DNA from 3 places in the Nocardia sp. NPDC060259 genome. Region 3 is predicted to be linked to each of the others. Evidence: riboswitches for the same ligand, from Rfam matches in the RefSeq annotation. Region 3 holds a riboswitch; each other region holds the start of a gene.

Region 1 (6,084 bases), on a different contig from region 3:
GCCGCATGCTGGCACTGGCGCTGATCCTCGGCGGGATCGTGCTCGCCCGCGTCACCAATCCCGAGTGACGCTGTCGCACAGCCGATGCGGTGATCGGCCGGTCCGGGCAGGTAAGGTCGGCTGATGGACCAGCCAGTTCGCCCCCCGGACCTGTCTGCGCGACCGCACGAGCTCACGGTCGAGCGCGTGATGAAAGCCTCGCCCAGCCTGCTCTACGCGGCCTGGACCCGGGGCCTCGACCTGTGGCTGGCCGTTCCCGGATCGGTCCTCATGCGCCCCGCCGTGAACGAGCCGCTCTACTTCGACACCGGCTCGGCCGACAAGCGCAACCCGCACTACGGCCGCATCCTGCTGCTGGAACCGGACCGGCGGATCGAATTCACCTGGGTCACCGCCGCCACCGACGGCGTGGAGACCGTGGTCGCGGCGGAATTCCTCAAGCAGCCACGCGGCATCCGGCTGCGCCTGCGCCATTCCGGCTTCCCCACCGCAGCCCTCCGTGACCTGCACCAGCAGGTCTGGCCGGCGATGCTGGAGCGGCTGGACGAGGTCACCGGCGTCGCCTGAGCCGGCGAACTCCGGACGGGATCCGAGTAGGTTCGTCACCGGACGCAACACCCACCGAATCGAAAGGATTGCCATGCCGACTCGTAGCGCACGCACCCTCTGGGCAGGCGGACTGCAGGACGGTTCCGGGCAGGTCGAACTGGTCAGCTCCGGCGCGGGCAAGTTCGATGTGACCTTCCCGCGCCGCGCTGCCGAAGTCGCCGAGGGCACCAGCCCGGAAGAGCTGATCGCGGCGGCGCACTCGTCGTGCTACTCGATGGCGCTCTCGGCCGAGATCGCCAATGCGGGCGGCACCCCGGAAAGCCTGGATGTCACCGCCGACGTCACGCTCGCGGCGGACCCGGCCGGTGGGTTCCAGATCAGCAAGATCAAGCTGACCGTGCGCGCCGTCGCCGGCGGGCTCGACGCCGAGGGCTTCTACACCGCGGCCACCGCCGCCAAGAACGGCTGCCCGGTCAGCAAGGCGCTGGCCGGCGTCGCCGAGGTCGAGCTGGACGCCGAACTGATCTGATCCGTCCGGCATTTTCGTGCAGTTCGCCGCTGTCCAGTCGGAAAACTGACTGGCAGGGGCCGGATTGCACGAAAATGCCGGGTCAGCGCTGGGTGAACCACCGATGCCCGGCTGGTGTGTACATCGCCGGAATGGCAATCACCACCGCCAGGATGTGCACGGCCCGGCAGCCGGCCAGCACCGCCGAACTGGGGGAAAGGCCGGCGAACAGCTCGCCGAAGTCGTCGGTCGACAGCATGACCGCCAGCGGCTCGATGATCAGCGAGAGCAAGCCGACAACGCCGATGCCGACGGTCAGCAGCGCGCGGGCCACCCGGCTGCCGTTCACCATGTACAGCGCCACGGCCCCGACGACCAGGTAGATGGCGAGGCGGGGAAGCAATCCCGCTGCGGTGGCGCCGAATTCCCCACCGCCACGAACAGCGCGCAGCATTCCCTCGGCGGCGCCTGCGGCCAGAGCGGTGACGAGACCGCAGAACGCGACGGTCACCGCGCGGGGTCGGGACGCGGAAACGGAAAAGGCAGTGCCGGTCATGACACCGACACTGCCTCTCGCTGATACTCGCGAGGATCACCCTGCGGTAGCGACCCGCTCCACTACTGGAGTGCTACGGCGCGAGGCGAATTCGGTGAGCGCGGCGAAGGCCAGCCCCAAAGCCACCCACAGCGTGGTGGTTTCGGCGAGCGAGGCCACCCGGAAACGCCACAGCAGCGTCGCCGGGAAGTCGTCGGCCACCTCGTTCACGCCGGGCAGCAGCACATAGCCGACGGTCGTGACCAGCACGAACGCGGCCACCCCCGCGATCAGCCGGAGCGTATCCAGCTGGCCGGCCAGCGCCTTGTAGGCCGCGATCGCGGCCGCGACGGCCAGCAGGCCGAGCACGACGGCGGCGACCCACAGCCAGGTGCGGTTGTTGATCGTCTCCGGATCACCCACGGCGGGCGGGTTGGCCGGGTACTTGAAGAACGGCACCGCGACGATCGCCGCCCACGCGAATCCCGCGGCGTACAGCGACAGCTTCGGCCCGGTCAGCGCCGTGAACCGGCGGGCGTAGTTCAGCGCCGACGCCAACAGCGCGCCGAACGCCATCCCGGCCAGCCCGAGCGCGAGGAACTGTCCCGCCTTCTGGCCGGACCGGCTGACCAGCGGTTCTTCTTCCCCGCCATGGGAATGGCCAGCGGGCTCGGCCGCGTCGTGTCCGTGCTCGGCCGGTGCAGCGGCGGCCTCTTCGATGGCGATCGCGGCGTCCACTTGGGTTTCGCCGATGAAATAGCCCACTGTGGCGGCCAGCAGACCGGCGATCAGGCCGGCCAGCAGGCCGCGCAGCAGCAGGGTCTTGAGTGATCCGGTCAGTGGCACGGGACACCGAGCAGGTGACGTCCGTCGTGCATCAGCTCGTGCAGGTACATCCCGCTACGCGAGACGGCCCCCTGGTCGAACCCGACCAGGTACAGGGTGAGCAGTGCAAGCAGAACGACACCGACCGTGACGAGCACGGTTGCCAGGGTGTCCAGGCCGGTATCCCGGCTGGGTGAATGCGCGATGGCCATTCGGGTCCTCCTCAGGGATACGCGTCCCACGGTCGAAGTGTGGTGCGAAGGTGCCGGTGTCTGGCTCTCCGGCACCGGGAACCCGGTACATGGATAACAGTGGCGCGACCGCTCCGGAATCTCACCGGAATTACCGCGCACCCTCGCGTGTGTTCCCTCGAACTGTGACAGTCGCGAGGCGCCCTCGTCAATACGCGCATCCGCATGTCCAGCGGAAACGCCGTTGTCAGGCCTTGGCGGGAACGTCCAGGACGACCTCGAACTCGAGCAGCGAGGCACCGGTCGACACCGGCTTGGGACGCTCGCCCTCGGCACCGTGTCCGGCATGCGCGGCGCGGGCGGGACCGTCGCGCCACGCGGCGAACGATTCCTCCGAATCCCATTGCGTCACCACGAAATACCGGTTGTCGCCGGCCACCGGGCGCAGCAACTGGAAGCCGAGGAAACCGGGGGAGTTCTCCACCGCGTGCGCGCGGGCGGCGAAGCGCTTCTCCAGCTCGGGGCCCGCGCCTTCAGGGATCTCGATCGCATTGATCTTCACAACAGCCATAGCGCCGACAATACGACCGCGCGGGAAACATCCCGCTCTGGGGCACAATCGTCAGGGTGTTGTACGACGAAGGCGGGACCGGCGTCCCGATCCTGCTGCTGCACGGGCTGATGGGCAGCGCGCGCACCTGGACAGATCTGCTCCCGTGGCTGCGCGAATTCGGCCACGTCTACACCGTCGACGCCGCGGGTCACGGCCGGGTGCCGCCCGCCGAGCTCAGCACCGAGGCGTTCGTCGCCGATCTCGCCGGGCTCACCGCCGGGATCACCGAGCCGATGGTGATCGTCGGGCATTCGATGGGCGCGATCCACGGCTGGGTCTTCGCCGCCACCTATCCCGAACGGGTGCGCGCGATCGTCGTCGAGGACATCGCGCCCGATTTCACCGGCCGCACCGCCGCCCACTGGGCCGAGTTGATCCACTCCTGGCCGCAGCCCTTCGCCGACGACCAGGCGGTGCTCGACTACTTCGGGCCGGTCGCAGGCGCCTACTTCCTGCGCGCCTTTACCGCCGCGCCCGACGGCTACCGGCTGCACGGCGAGGTCGACACGTTCCGGGCGATCTCCGAGGAATGGGGCACGCGCGACTTCTGGACCGAATGGAAGTCGCTGCAGGTGCCCGCGCTGCTCATCGAAGGCGAGCACACCATCACCCCGGCCGGTCAGATGCGGGCGATGGCCGACGTGCACCCCGGTGCGGAGTATGTGTGGATCGCCGGGGCCGGGCATCTGGTGCACGACGAACAACCTGCGGCCTATCGCGAGCACGTCGGTCGCTTCCTGCGTCGCGTGCTCTGAACGCAGACGGGTTATCCCGCTGCGCCACCTTCACCGGCCAGTGCGAACAGCCCGTCCTCGGTCTGCTCGATCAACCCGTCGACCAGCAGCGAATCCAGGGCCCGTGCGCGCTGGCCGGGATCGCGCGTCCACGCCAGATCCAGGCGCACCTGTTCCACGGGACCGGACGCGTCGCGCAGCACGTCGAGCAGACGTCCACGCGCCTGACGGTCGGTGCCCTCGTATTTCTGCACCTTGCGGGCCACCTCGGCGGCCGGTTTGCCCGCATCGACCCACGCGCAGGCGGGCAGCGGGCAGCGGGCGCAGTCGGGATTGCGGGCCGTGCACACCAGTGCGCCCAACTCCATCAGCGCCGCAGAGAACGTCGCGGCGCGCGGCACCGGGACAGGCAGCAGCGCCTCGGTCTCGGCGAGATCGCGCGACGACGGATTGCCCGGCTCGCGGCCGTGTACCGCGCGCGCGACCACCCGGCGAACATTGGTGTCCACCACCGGAACTCGCTGGCCGTAGGCGAAGCAGGCTACCGCGCGGGCGGTGTAGGCGCCGATGCCGGGCAGGCTCAGCAGCACGTCGACATCGGCGGGAACCACGTCACCGTGCTCGGCGGCCAGCACCCGCGCGCACTCGTGCAACCGCAACGCCCGCCGCGGGTACCCGAGCTTGCCCCAGGCCCGCAGCACCTCGGCTTGGGAGGACGCCGCCATCGCCGATGGCACCGGCCAGCGCGCCACCCACTCCCGCCAGATCGGCTCGACGCGAACGACCGGGGTCTGCTGGAGCATGATCTCGCTCATCAGGATGTGCCACGCGGTGGCTTCCGGCTTGCGCCACGGCAGGTCGCGCGCGGTGTCGGCGAACCAGTCCAGCAGGGCTTCGGCGTCGATACTCACTGCTCCCGTTCCCACTCCGCCAGGCCGTGTTTGCCGACGCGTAACGCGGCGGACTCGCTGGTAACCAAGGGCGTGTGCACAATGGTCGGTATGCCTGGTTCCAATCCGATAAGTGCCTGGAAGTCACTGCGCGAAGGCAATGAGCGCTTCGTCAACGGCAACCTGTTGCATCCTAGCCAGGGTGCCGCGGATCGAGCCAAGCTCGTCAGCGGCCAGCATCCGCACGCGATCCTGTTCGGCTGCGGCGACTCCAGGGTCGCCGCCGAACTGATCTTCGACCAGGGCCTTGGCGACATGTTCGTCGTCCGGACCGCGGGTCATGTGGTGGACAGCTCGGTGCTCGGCTCGATCGAGTACGGCGTCGAGGTGCTCAACGTGCCGCTGATCGTGGTCCTCGGCCACGACAGCTGCGGCGCGGTGAAGGCGACGATCGACGCCCTCGACGGCGGCGAGGTGCCCGGCGGGTTCATCCGCAGCGTCGTCGAGCGGGTCACCCCGTCGATCCTTGTCGGCCGCCGCGAAGGCCTCACCTCGATCGACGAGTTCGAGGCGCGCCACGTCGAGGAGACGAGCAGGCTGCTCATGCAGCGGTCGATGATCATCTCCCAGCGCGTTGCCACCGGTCAGCTCGCGATCGCGAGTGTCACCTACAAGCTCGCCGACGGCCGCGCGCACCTGCGCCGGGCCGTCGGGAACATCGGCGAGGTGGTCTGAACCGGGGTATAGACCCCTTTTGGGCCCACGACACGCCGAGGTCATCGAGCGCGGGCTCGCGCGGTGCGCTTACCGTTGAGGCGTGCTGGAACCGAATGGACCGCTGCCTCCGGAGATCTACTGGCGTCGCCGTGCACTCGCCATCGGCGTCATCGTCGTCGCGCTGGCGATCGTGATCTGGCTCGTCACCATGGTCGCGCGCGGCGGGGAATCGTCCGGGAATACCGCCGCGGCGACGACGACCACCTCCGAGCCGAGCACCAGCAGTGCCGCCGAGTCGAGCTCGACGACGGCGAGCAGCAGCTCGGCGACCGCCACGTCCAGTGCCGTGGCGACCAGTTCGGCGGTGACCAGTTCGGCGGCGGCCCAGCCGGCGGCCGCGCCGTGTGGCGATCAGTCGCTGGCGCTGAAGGTGACGGTCGGGCAGCCGACATATCGGGTGGGGGATCAGCCCGCGTTCGGGACCGTCATCACGAATATCTCGTCGGCGCCCTGTTCGCGGGA
Region 2 (6,084 bases), on a different contig from region 3:
GTGCGGCGATGTGGCCCGGGTTGTTCTTGTCCGCCTTCTCCGCGGCCGGAACCTCCGAGGCGATGGACCTGTCGCGCACCGCGATCGGGCGCAGCTGCCCGTTCATGATGCACATGACGGTGCGCATGCCCTTCTCGTCCGGCTCGGAGATCGCCTCGAGGCCGATGAGCAGGGTGACGCCCTTCTCCAGCTGCACGCGGTGTTCCTCGCCGCGGCGCAGACCGTAGAAGAACTGGTTCTCCGACAGACCGGTGGTGTCGCCGTATTTCTCTCGATGCGCCTGGAATTCGGAGGTCGGGCCGGGGAACAGCAGGCGGTTGAGGGTGTCGCGGCGTTCCTGCGAGGAACCGTCGAGGCCCTTCTGATCCGCCGGGGTCAGCGGGGTCTCCGGCTTGGGTTCGTTGCGTCCGGCCAAGGCCTTGCTGCGGAACGGCTCCGGCCAGCCACCGGCCGGGGTGCCGAGTTCACCGCGCAGGAAACCGATCACCGAATCCGGAATGTCGTAGCGGCCCGGATCGGCGGAGAAGTCCTCGATATCGACACCGGTACCGACCAGCGCCAACGCCAGATCACCGACCACCTTCGACGACGGGGTCACCTTGACCAGACGACCCAGCAGGCGGTCGGCGGCGGCGTACTTGGCTTCGACTTCCTCGAACCGGTCGCCCAGGCCCAACGCGATCGCCTGCTGGCGCAGGTTCGACAGCTGACCACCCGGGATCTCGTGGGTGTACACGCGACCGGTCGGCGCGGGCAGACCCGACTCGAACGGCGCGTACACCTTGCGCAGCGCCTCCCAGTACGGCTCGAGATCGCACACGTTCTGCAGGTTCAACCCGGTATCACGCTCGGTGTGCGCGGCCGCGGCCACGATCGCCGACAGAGCGGGCTGCGAGGTGGTGCCCGCCATCGCCGCGGACGCACCGTCGACCGCGTCCGCACCGGCCTGCCATGCCGCCAGGTAGGTGGCGAGCTGACCGCCGGGAGTGTCGTGGGTGTGCACGTGCACCGGCAGGTCGAAGTTGCTGCGCAGCGCGGTGACCAGCTTCGCCGCGGCGGGAGCGCGCAGCAGGCCCGCCATGTCCTTGATGGCGAGCACATGCGCGCCGGCGTCGACGATCTGCTCGGCCAGCTTCAGGTAGTAGTCGAGGGTGTAGAGCGTCTCGTTCGGATCCAGCAGGTCACCGGTGTAGGACAGCGCGACTTCGGCGATGGCCGTACCGGTTTCGCGCACGGCGTCGATCGCGGGGCGCATCTGGTCGACATTGTTGAGCGCGTCGAAGATACGGAAGATATCGATACCGGTCGTCGCGGCCTCGGACACGAACGAGCGGGTGACCTGCTCCGGGTACGGCGTGTAGCCGACGGTGTTGCGGCCGCGCAGCAGCATCTGCAGACAGATGTTGGGCACCGCTTCACGCAGGGCGGCCAGCCGCTCCCACGGGTCCTCGTGCAGGAACCGCAGCGCCACATCGTAAGTCGCGCCACCCCACGCCTCGATCGAGAGCAGTTCGGGGGTCAGGCGGGCGACATGCCCGGCCACACCGAGCAGACCGTTGGTCCGCACGCGGGTCGCCAGCAGCGACTGGTGCGCGTCACGGAAGGTGGTGTCGGTGACGCCGAGCGCCTTCTGCTCACGCAGCGCCCGCGCGAACCCCTCGGGCCCGAGGGTGAGCAGCCGCTGGCGCGACCCGTCCGGCGGCGCCACCGTCATATCGACAGCGGGCAGCTTGTCGTACGGGTACACCGTGGTCGGGCGGTCACCGTGCGGCTTGTTGACGGTGACATCGGCCAGGTAGCTCAGGATCTTGGTGCCACGGTCGGCCGAGCCACGCGAGGTCAGCAGTTCGGGACGCTCGTCGATGAACGAGGTGGTGACCCGGCCCGCCTGGAAGTCGGGATCGTCGAGCACCGACAGCAGGAACGGGATGTTGGTCGTGACGCCACGGATACGGAACTCGGCCAGCGCGCGACGGGCGCGGGCGGCCGCTGCGGGCAGGTCGCGACCACGGCAGGTCAGCTTGACCAGCATCGAGTCGAAGTAGGCGCCGATCTCCGCGCCCAGGTTCGCGCCGCCGTCGAGACGGATGCCCGCGCCGCCGGGGGTGCGGTAGGCGGTGATGCGGCCGGTGTCGGGACGGAAGCCGTTGGCCGGATCCTCGGTGGTGATACGGCACTGCAGCGCGGCGCCACGGATGGATACCTTGTCCTGGCTCAGGCCGAGGTCGGCGAGGGTCTCGCCGGAGGCGATCCGCAACTGCGACTGCACCAGGTCGACATCGGTGATCTCCTCGGTCACCGTGTGCTCGACCTGGATCCGCGGGTTCATCTCGATGAACACGTGCTTGCCACGCTCGTCGAGCAGGAACTCGACCGTGCCCGCGTTGCTGTATCCGATCTGGCGGGCGAAAGCCACGGCGTCGGCGCAAATCCGTTCCCGCAGTGCGGGATCCAGGTTCGGGGCGGGCGCGAGCTCGATCACCTTCTGATGACGGCGCTGCAGCGAGCAGTCCCGTTCGAACAGGTGCATCACATTGCCGTGCTGGTCGGCCAGAATCTGCACCTCGATGTGGCGCGGGTTCACCACCGCCTGCTCGAGGAACACCGTCGGATCACCGAACGCCGACTCGGCCTCACGCGAGGCCGCCTCGATCGACTCGCGCAACTGCTCCGGCGCGGCGACCCGGCGCATACCGCGACCACCACCACCGGCCACAGCCTTGACGAAGATCGGGTACTCGAACTCCTGCGACGCGGCCAGCAGCGCGTCGATGTCGGCGCTGGGCTCGCTCGACTTCAACACCGGCAGCCCGGCAGCCTTGGCCGCGGCGATGGCGGTGGCCTTGTTACCGGCCATCTCGAGCACCGAGGCCGAGGGACCGATGAAGGTGATGCCCGCACGCTCACAGGCCGCGGCGAGATCAGGGTTCTCCGACAGGAAGCCGTAACCGGGGTAGATGGCGTCGGCGCCCGCCGACTTGGCCGCGTCGATGATCGCCTCGATCGACAGGTACGCCCGGACCGGGTGCCCTTCCTCGCCGATCTGATACGACTCGGCCGCCTTCAGCCGGTGCACGGAGTTGCGGTCCTCGTGGGGGAACACCGCGACCGTTCCGATGCCGAGTTCGTATGCCGCGCGGAAGGCGCGAATGGCGATCTCACCACGATTGGCGACCAAGACTTTCGAGAACATTCGACCACGGTACCCGGCCGTGACCGCGCGACCGACACGCAAGGTGCCTTCGCAGCAATCTTCACATCGCACACCCGCCCACCTGCGAAGTTGCGTTCATCCGGCCGTCACATCTCACCGCGGCGACCGGTCGGCGGTGCGCCCGCAACGCGCAGGTCACGCCGGGTGCACCGGCAGGGCGGTAGCTGTCACCGCCGGCGAGGCCCTATGCTGAGTGATGCAGCTGGTTCGCCTGCGCGGTGGAAGAGTCGGAGCCCCGACCTCCCGCGCCGGCGTCGAAACCCGGGCACGCGTCGCCGCGCGCCGGGTGAAGAGGGAACCCGGTGAGAATCCGGGACTGTCCCGCAGCGGTATGCAGGAACGACCGCCGTCAACAGCACTGGGCACGATGCCTGGGAAGCGACGGCCAGTAGGTCGGTCGAACACACGACCGGTGCCAGCGAGTCCGAAGACCTGCCGACTGTGCCGGATACGCCGTATCCGGCGGCCACCGCCTCGTGGATCGGGCGCGCTGACCACCTGTGCCGACCTGTCGCGTCTTCGCGGCGGGTCCCTCCGGTGTCGGCGGCTGCCCGCGGTAAGGCGACGGCTCTCCCTGCACGACACTGGAGAATCTCCGTGACTGTTTCGCACTCTCCGTTCACCGCAACGGTTCTCGGCCTGCCGCGGGTCGGCCCGAACCGGGAACTCAAGCGCGCCACCGAGGCCTACTGGGCGGGCCGCGTCGATGCCGAGCACCTGCACGCCGTCGGCCGCAAGCTGCGCCGGGCGCAGTTCGCCGAATCGCAGGCGGCCGGACTGGATTCGGTGCCGGTCGGCACCTTCTCCTACTACGACCAGATGCTCGACACCGCAGTCCTGCTCGGCGCGCTACCGCCCCGCGTGGCCGCGATCGCCGACCCGCTCGACCGCTACTTCGCGGCCGCGCGCGGCACCGACACCGTCGCCCCGCTGGAAATGACCAAGTGGTTCGACACCAACTACCACTACCTGGTGCCCGAGATCGACGCGGCCACCACGTTCTCCCTGCACCCCGAGAAGCTGCTGGCCGAACTGGCCGAGGCGATCGAACTCGGCGTGCAGGCGCGGCCGGTGGTGATCGGCCCGCTCACGTTCCTGAAGCTGGCCAAGGCGGCCGACAGCAACGCCCTCGATCGGCTGCCCGAGCTGGTCGCGCTCTACGGCGACCTGCTGACCCAGCTGGCCGACGCGGGCGCGCAGTGGGTGCAGATCGACGAGCCGGTGCTGGTCACCGACCTCACCGAGGCCGAGCTCGCCGCCGTCCGCGAGACCTACACCGCGCTGTCGCGCGTGCCGCAGCGGCCCGCGATCCTGGTCGCGACCTACTTCGGGCATCCCGACGCGGCACTGGGCGCCCTCGCCGACACCGCCGTCGACGGCATCGCGGTCGACTTCACCGCGGGCACGAAGCTCGCCGACATCGCGGTGCTGCCCGCGCTGGCAGGCAAGCTGCTCGTCGCCGGTGTCGTCGACGGACGCAACATCTGGCGCACCGATCTCGACGCCGCACTCGGCACGCTGGGCGCCCTGCTCGGCAGCGTCGCCTCCGTGGCCGTGTCCAGCTCGGCCTCGCTGCTGCACGTGCCGTATTCGCTGACCCCCGAGACCGGGCTCGACGAGCGGCTGCGGTCGTGGCTGGCCTTCGGCGCCGAGAAGGTCGCGGAGGTGCGCGTCCTCGCCACGGCCCTGACCTCGGGCACCGACGCCGTTGCCACCGAGCTGGCCGCGGCCCGCGATGCCGCCGAATCCCGCCGGACCGACCCCCGCCTGCACAACGAGCAGGTGCGGGCCCGGCTGGCCGGACTCGGCGAGGGCGATCTGAACCGGCTCCCGGCCGACGAGCGCCGGGCGCTGCAGCGCGATCACCTCGATCTGCCGCTGTTGCCGACCACCACGATCGGCTCGTACCCGCAGACCTCGGCGATCCGGCTGGCTCGCGCCGCGCTGCGCAAAGGCGAGATCGACGAGGGCGAGTACGTGCGCCGGATGCGGGCCGAGATCGCCGAGGTGATCACGCTGCAGGAGAAGCTGGGCCTGGACGTACTGGTACACGGCGAGCCCGAACGCAACGACATGGTGCAGTACTTCGCCGAACTCCTCGACGGCTTCGCCGCCACCGAGAACGGCTGGGTGCAGTCCTACGGCACCCGCTGCGTGCGTCCGCCGATCCTGTTCGGCGACGTCTCGCGCCCGGAGCCGATGACGCTGTCGTGGATCGGCCACGCCCAGTCGCTGACCAGCAAGCCGGTCAAGGGCATGCTCACCGGCCCGGTGACGATCCTGGCGTGGTCGTTCGTCCGCGACGACCAGCCGCTGGGCGAGTCGGCGCGTCAGGTCGCGCTGGCGATCCGCGACGAGACGGTCGACCTGGAAGCCCAGGGGACCCGGATCATCCAGGTCGACGAGCCCGCCCTGCGCGAACTGCTGCCGCTGCGCGCGGCGGATCAGCCCGCCTACCTGCGGTGGTCGGTGGACTCGTTCCGGCTCTCGACCGCCGGTGTCGCCGACACCACCCAGGTGCACACCCACCTGTGCTACTCGGAGTTCGGTGAGGTGATCTCGGCGATCGCGGGCCTGGACGCCGATGTCACCTCGATCGAGGCGGCGCGCTCGCACATGGAGGTCCTCGACGACCTGAACGCGGCCGGTTTCGCGCTCGGGGTCGGCCCCGGCGTCTACGACATCCACTCCCCGCGGGTGCCCTCGGTCGAGGAGATCACCACCTCGCTGGCCGCCGCGCTGAAAGCGGTGCCCGCCGAACGGCTCTGGGTGAACCCCGACTGCGGTCTCAAGACCCGTGGCCCGGCGGAGGTCGAGGCGTCGCTGCGCAACCTGGTGACGGCGGCGGCCGCACTGCGCTGAGCGGACCG
Region 3 (6,084 bases):
AACCTGCCGTCGCGGACCGCGCGCAGGCCGTTGATGCCCGGTTTGGTGCGCAGCAGATCGACCTTCTGTGTGTAGGTCTGCCCCGGGTAGTCGACGAACATGATGGCGTCCGGGTCGGCGGCGGCGAGCCGCTCCCAGGAGACCTTGGTCCAGGTGTCGGCGACATCGTCGAGGATGTTGCGCGCGCCCGCGGCTTCGAGGATCGCCTGGGGCGCACCGAATTTCCCGCTGGAGTAGATGGTGTCGGTGCCGCTGTCGAACAGGAAGACGGTCGGCGCCTTCGCCGGTTTCGGTGCCGCGGACAAGGCGGCGAGCCTGCTGTCGAGGTCGGCGGTGACCTCCGCTGCGCGGTCGGGCCTGCCGGTGATCGCGCCCAGATCGGTCAGGTCGGTGCGCAGCGCGGTCCACGGTTCGACCGTGCCGCGCGCGGCGGCGCCGTCCTGTTGGCGGCAGCTCTCGGTGAGGATGTAGGCCGCGACGCCGTCCTTCTGCAGGGAGGAGGGGGTGAGGTTGCTCGCCTCGTCGTAGCCGTAGCTCCAGCCGGCCACCATGACGTCCGGGCGCTGTGCGAGCACGGTTTCGCGGGACGGGTATTCGGGGGCGACGGATTTCAGTCCGTCGACGACGGCGGCGCCGTAGTGCTTGCGCAGGGTGTCGGCGTCGCGCTGGATGCTCGACACGGCGGCCACCTGGTCCTGCGCGCCGAGGGCGAGGACCATCGAGATGAGGTTGCCGTCGTTGACGAACAGCCGCTGCGCGGGCGCGGGGAACGGAGTGTCCTTGCCGCAGTTGCGCACGCTGATCGTCGTCGCGGTGTCTGCCGTCGTGCCGGTGCAGGCCGCCAGGACGGCGGCGAGTGCGGTGGTGACCAGGATGCGGCCGGTGTTCTTCATCATCGCGCCTTTCGCGGGGTGATCAACAGGTGTTCTTCGCCGGTCGCCGGATGCTTGACGCGGGCCGCGTCGACACCGAACACCTCGGCGACGACCTCGGGCGTCAGTGCTTGCGCGGGCGGGGCCGGTGGTCGGGCGGAGCCGTTGTGCAGCACGATGATCCGATCGCAGTAGCGGTCGGCCAGCGACAGATCGTGCAGGGCGGCGACGACGGTGCGCCGCAGTCCGCGCACCAGGCCGAGAAGGTCGAGCTGGTGGGTGACGTCGAGGTGGTTGGTCGGCTCGTCGAGGAGCAGGACCGGGGTGTCTTGTAGCAGCGCTCGGGCCAGCAGCGCGCGCTGACGTTCGCCGCCCGACAACTGCTGCACCGGTCGATCGGCGAAACCAGCGAGGTCGACCGCGGCGAGCGCTTCCAAGACCTGCTGACGTTCCCGCGGTGCGCCGAGTCCCCACGGCGGCAGATAGGGGGTCAGCCCCAACGCGACCACCTCGCCGACGAGCATGTCGGCGGAGGGACTCTCGTCCTGTGCGACCAGAGCGACGGTCGTCGCGCGTTGGCGCGGACGCAGGTCGTGCAGGACCTGACCGTCGATGAGCACCTGTCCCCGCGCGGGCTTCCCAATACCGGCCAGCGTCCGCAGCAGTGTCGTCTTGCCGCTGCCGTTGGGCCCGACAATGCCCAAGGTCTCGCCCGGCTCGATCGAAAAGTCTGCGCCGACAACGATATTCCGCCTGCCGACAGAACACGTCAGCTCGACCACCCGCACCGCCCCGGGCAGCGCGGCGTTCGATCGGGCCGCGCTGTCGACGTTCCCGTGGGCTTCAGCGCTGCCATCGCGGTGCTCGGTGCCGTTCGCCCGGTCGTCGAGGAGATCGTCCGTCGCTGCCCGCGGGACGTGGGTACGGGCCTCGCCGGGACCATCCGCCGCGGTGCGCGCGTCGGACCGGTCGCCGTGACGATTCGGACCGGCGGAATCGACGCGCTGCGGGGACAGCGTGGCGCCCTGGTCACCCGCGTACCTGCCGGGCTCGCCGTCGGAGGCCGGTGCCGGACGACGAGCAGTGTGGTCGTGCGCGGTCATGAGGTGCCGAACTGGTAGCGCCGTCTGCCCATCAGGAGCAGGAAGGCCGGTGCGCCGATCAGACCGGTGAGGACGCCGACGGGGATCTCGGTGGGGCGCACCAGGACCCGGGTCGCGGCGTCGGCGACGACGAGGAACAGCGCGCCGCACAAGGCACAGGCGGGGAGGAGATTGCGGTGGCGCGGACCGACGATCATGCGCGCGGCATGAGGGACCACCAGCCCGACGAAGCCGATTCCGCCCGACACCGCGACCAGCACACCGACGAGGACCGCCAGCAGGACGAACAGGCCGATGCGCAGTTCCTTCACCGGAACACCGATCGACGACGCGGTGGTCGCGCCTAGAGTGAGCGCGTCGAGCCACCCGGCGATGGCCATCAAGACGACACCGGCGACCAGCACGACGACCAGCGGCACCGCGAGTGTCGTCCAGTCCGCGCCCGCCAGGCTGCCGAGCAGCCAGAACAGCACGGACTGCGCGGCGGCGGGATCGGTGCTGCGGAACACCAGGTAGCTGCTGAACGCCGCGAAGGCCGAGCCGAGCACGGTGCCGGTGAGGACCAATCGCAGCGGCGTCAGACCACCCTGGGCGAAGGCGACGAGGAAGACGAGGGTGGCCGCGCCGAACGCACCGGCCAGCGCGCCGCCCGAGAGCGCCCAGATGCCCGCGCCGGCGAACAGGCCCGAGGTGATCACCGCGGCCGCGCCTACGCCCGCGCCGGAGGAGACACCGAGCAGGTAGGGATCGGCGAGTGGATTGCGCACCAGGGTCTGCATCGCCGCCCCGGCCAGCGCCAGTCCGGCGCCGACGACCGCGGCCAGGACCGTGCGTGGCACTCGGAGCTGCCAGACGATGGTGTCGATGCCCAGGTCGGCGGGTGTCGTCCCGGTCAGGCGGGCGCCGAGGGTGTCGAGCACCGCGGACACAGGGACGATCTCGGCGCCGAAGCCGGTGGCGCCGAGCATGGCGACCAGTAACAGTGCCCCGAGCAGGGGTAAGGCGAGCGAGATCCGGGCACGGATCATCGCGGGTTCACCACAGGCAAGGCGCGGCCCTTTCGGAGGGTGCCCGGCGAGGGAGGTCTGACTCTCGCCGCGAGGCGATCACAGTGGCGCGACCGTTCCGGAATTGCACCGGATTCCCGCACCCACCGGGGAGGACCCATCGACTGTAGCGCGGCACCCCGTGCCAGAGATCTACCGGGGACGGCGACGGCTGGCGGCGCGCGCGGCCGGGTTCCAATCACGGTAAGGCTAAAGCTGTTCGGTGAACCGCCCGATTGCTTCAATCCGTACATGCACCGACCGCACACCTTCCTGCCCGGCCTGCGTGGCCGAGCCACCGCCGCGCTCCTCGCGATGGCTACCGTGGCGACGCTCGGCCTGAGCGGCTGCTCGAACGGCAGTGACGCTCCGGTCGGCACCCCTGACACGCCGCTGCCGACCGAGGTGCCGCCGGGCACCACCCTGATCGTCGCCGATCAGCAGGAGCGGCTGCAGTCGGCCCTTCGCCTGTCCGGTGAGCTGGACAAGCTGCCGTTCAAGATCGAGTTCGCCAACTTCATCGGAGGGCCGGCCATTCTCGAGGCGTTCCGGGCAGGCGCGGCCGATGTGGGCCAGGTGGGTGACGTTCCGCCGATCCACGCGCTGGCCGCCGGGCAGGACGTGCCGATCGTCGGCTCGTACCAGACCAACCCGCAGGCGCTGAAACTCGCTGTCGCGCCGGGGCGCGCGATCACGAAGCTCACGGATCTGAAGGGCAAGAAGATCGCCTACGCCGAGGGAACCGCGCAGCAGGCCGCGGTGCTCAAGGCGCTGACCAAGGCGGGGCTGAAGCCGACCGACGTGCAGTTGGTCCGGCTGCAGCTGGCGGAATTCCTCGACGCCGTGCGCACCGGTCAGGTCGACGTGGCTCCGCTGATCGAACCCAATGTCACCCGCCTGCTGCGCACCCAGGGCACGTCTCTGATCCCGGACTCGGAGACCACCGGCATCTACAGCGGCCTGGCCTACCTGTACGCGCGCCGCGCGGTGGTGCAGGACCCGGCGAAGGCAGCGGCCACCCGTGCCCTCGTCGGTGCGTTCGTGCGGGCCTGGAACTGGACCAACACACACCGCGAGGAATGGGCGACCAAGTATTACGTCGAGATCCAGAAGGTCAGCGCCGACGACGCGAAGCGGATCATCGACTCGCTCGGCACCTACACGTTCCCGCACCTGGATCAGCAGTTGGTTGTCCGCCAGCAGACCACCATCGACGCGATCGACGCCGTGGGTGAGCTGCCGAAGAAGATCAAGGCCGTGGACGGCTTCGATCTGCGCTTCGATGCCGCGGTCACCGAGGCGGTCACCACCAGCGGGGCGGCGTTCGCGCCGGCGACGAGCTGATGGCGACCATCGACGCGGGTGTGCTGCGGCGCATCCGCACCGGCACCGCCGCCCCGGTCGAGGCGCTCGCGCCGCGCGGGCGGGGCGGGCGCAGGCTCGGACCGGGCAAGCCGATTCCGTTCGGCTTCGCGCTCGGACCGGCATTGCTCATCGGCGCGTGGGTGCTCGGATCGGCCACGGGCGCACTGGATCCCGAGACGCTGCCCGCGCCGTGGACGGTCGCCCAGACCGCCGGTGACCTGATCGCCGACGGGCGGTTGCAGTCCAACCTGCTGACCTCGCTGCAGCGCGCGGTGATCGGGCTCGGACTCGGTGTGGCGATCGGCGTGGTGCTCGCGCTGGTGGCGGGGTTGAGCCGGCTCGGTGAGGCGGTCGTCGACGGCCCGGTGCAGATCAAGCGCTCGATTCCGACACTGGCGCTGATCCCGCTGTTCATCGTCTGGTTCGGCATCGGCGAGGAGATGAAGCTGATCGTCATCACGACCAGCGTGCTGATCCCGGTCTACATCAACACCCACGCCTCGCTGCGCAGCGTGGATGCCCGGTATGTGGAGCTCGCCGAGACGGTCGGGCTGTCGTGGTTGGGCTTTCTGCGGCGGGTCGCGCTGCCCGGGTCGCTGCCCGGATTCTTCCTCGGATTGCGGCTGGCGGTGACCATCTCCTGGCTGGCGCTGGTCGTGGTCGAACAGGTCAACGCGACCAGCGGCATCGGCTATCTGATGACGCAGGCGCGCACCTACGGACAGATCGACGTGATCGTCGTCGGTCTGGTGATCTACGGACTCCTCGGGCTCTTCGGCGACCTCGCCGTGCGGGCGGCGGAACGGAAGGCGCTGGCATGGCGACAGACACTGGGCGACTGAACGAGGAGCGGATCGTGGTGCGCACCGGCGCACTCACCCGCGGCTTCGGTGATCGAATCGTGTTGAACGGCATCGACATCGAGATCCGGCGCGGCGAATTCGTCGCCCTGCTCGGCCGCAGCGGTTCCGGCAAGAGCACGCTGTTGCGGGCGCTGGCCGAACTCGACGCCGACGTGCCGGGCTCCGGCGAGCTGACCGTGCCGACCCAGCGGGCGGTGGTGTTCCAGGATTCGCGGCTGCTGCCCTGGGCGCGGGTGCTCGACAATGTGGTGCTCGGGCTCACCGGGCGCGACGCCGCCGAACGTGGGCGCTCGGCGCTGGCCGAGGTCGGGCTGGCGGGACGCGAGAAGGCCTGGCCGCGTGAGCTTTCCGGTGGTGAGCAGCAGCGGGTGGCGCTGGCCAGATCGCTGGTCCGCGAGCCGGAACTGCTGCTGGCCGACGAACCGTTCGGCGCGCTCGACGCGCTGACCCGGATCCGCATGCACGCCCTGTTGCAGGCGCTGTGCGAGCGGCATCGGCCCGCCGTCCTACTGGTGACCCACGACGTGGACGAGGCGGTGTTGCTCGCCGACCGGGTGCTGGTCCTGGACGAGGGACGGATCGCCATCGATCAGCGCATCGACGCGCCGCGCCCGCGCAGGCACGCGCACCCGGAGTTCGTCCGGCTGCGCGAGGTCCTGCTGGCCGGGCTCGGCGTCGACACCACCGAATTCGAGGAAGTGAAAGCAGCGTCATGAGTGCACCGCGGCAATTGAGTCTCAACGCGTTCATCTACCCGTCGGGGCACCACGAGGCCGCCTGGCGGCATCCCGACAGCAGGCCGGAGCGCATCTACGACGTCACCTACTACCAGGAG

What was found. A riboswitch is a leader RNA that binds a small molecule or an ion and turns the genes downstream of it on or off. The one in region 3 is predicted to bind cobalamin.
Region 1: linked by a shared signal. The riboswitch ahead of ACFWF2_RS31310 (CbtB-domain containing protein) and the one ahead of ACFWF2_RS18900 (FecCD family ABC transporter permease) in region 3 are both predicted to bind cobalamin.
Region 2: linked by a shared signal. The riboswitch ahead of metE (5-methyltetrahydropteroyltriglutamate--homocysteine S-methyltransferase) and the one ahead of ACFWF2_RS18900 (FecCD family ABC transporter permease) in region 3 are both predicted to bind cobalamin.

Annotation. Positions count from the first base shown of each region.
Region 1 is NZ_JBHXAY010000144.1:7,589-13,672, forward strand. It holds gene ACFWF2_RS31285 (DMT family transporter) at 1-68, shown strand, start outside; gene ACFWF2_RS31290 (SRPBCC domain-containing protein) at 124-567, shown strand; gene ACFWF2_RS31295 (OsmC family peroxiredoxin) at 641-1,078, shown strand; gene ACFWF2_RS31300 (hypothetical protein) at 1,161-1,613, opposite strand; gene ACFWF2_RS31305 (CbtA family protein) at 1,650-2,438, opposite strand; gene ACFWF2_RS31310 (CbtB-domain containing protein) at 2,429-2,629, opposite strand; cobalamin riboswitch at 2,661-2,830, opposite strand; gene ACFWF2_RS31315 (antibiotic biosynthesis monooxygenase family protein) at 2,856-3,179, opposite strand; gene ACFWF2_RS31320 (alpha/beta fold hydrolase) at 3,236-3,976, shown strand; gene ACFWF2_RS31325 (A/G-specific adenine glycosylase) at 3,988-4,866, opposite strand; gene ACFWF2_RS31330 (carbonic anhydrase) at 4,957-5,580, shown strand; gene ACFWF2_RS31335 (hypothetical protein) at 5,663-6,084, shown strand, end outside.
Region 2 is NZ_JBHXAY010000006.1:42,116-48,199, reverse strand. It holds gene ACFWF2_RS04630 (pyruvate carboxylase) at 1-3,193, opposite strand, end outside; cobalamin riboswitch at 3,471-3,669, shown strand; gene metE (5-methyltetrahydropteroyltriglutamate--homocysteine S-methyltransferase) at 3,812-6,076, shown strand.
Region 3 is NZ_JBHXAY010000049.1:797-6,880, forward strand. It holds gene ACFWF2_RS18890 (ABC transporter substrate-binding protein) at 1-893, opposite strand, end outside; gene ACFWF2_RS18895 (ABC transporter ATP-binding protein) at 893-1,975, opposite strand; gene ACFWF2_RS18900 (FecCD family ABC transporter permease) at 1,972-3,003, opposite strand; cobalamin riboswitch at 3,037-3,159, opposite strand; gene ACFWF2_RS18905 (ABC transporter substrate-binding protein) at 3,274-4,365, shown strand; gene ACFWF2_RS18910 (ABC transporter permease) at 4,365-5,228, shown strand; gene ACFWF2_RS18915 (ABC transporter ATP-binding protein) at 5,204-5,965, shown strand; gene ACFWF2_RS18920 (LLM class flavin-dependent oxidoreductase) at 5,962-6,084, shown strand, end outside.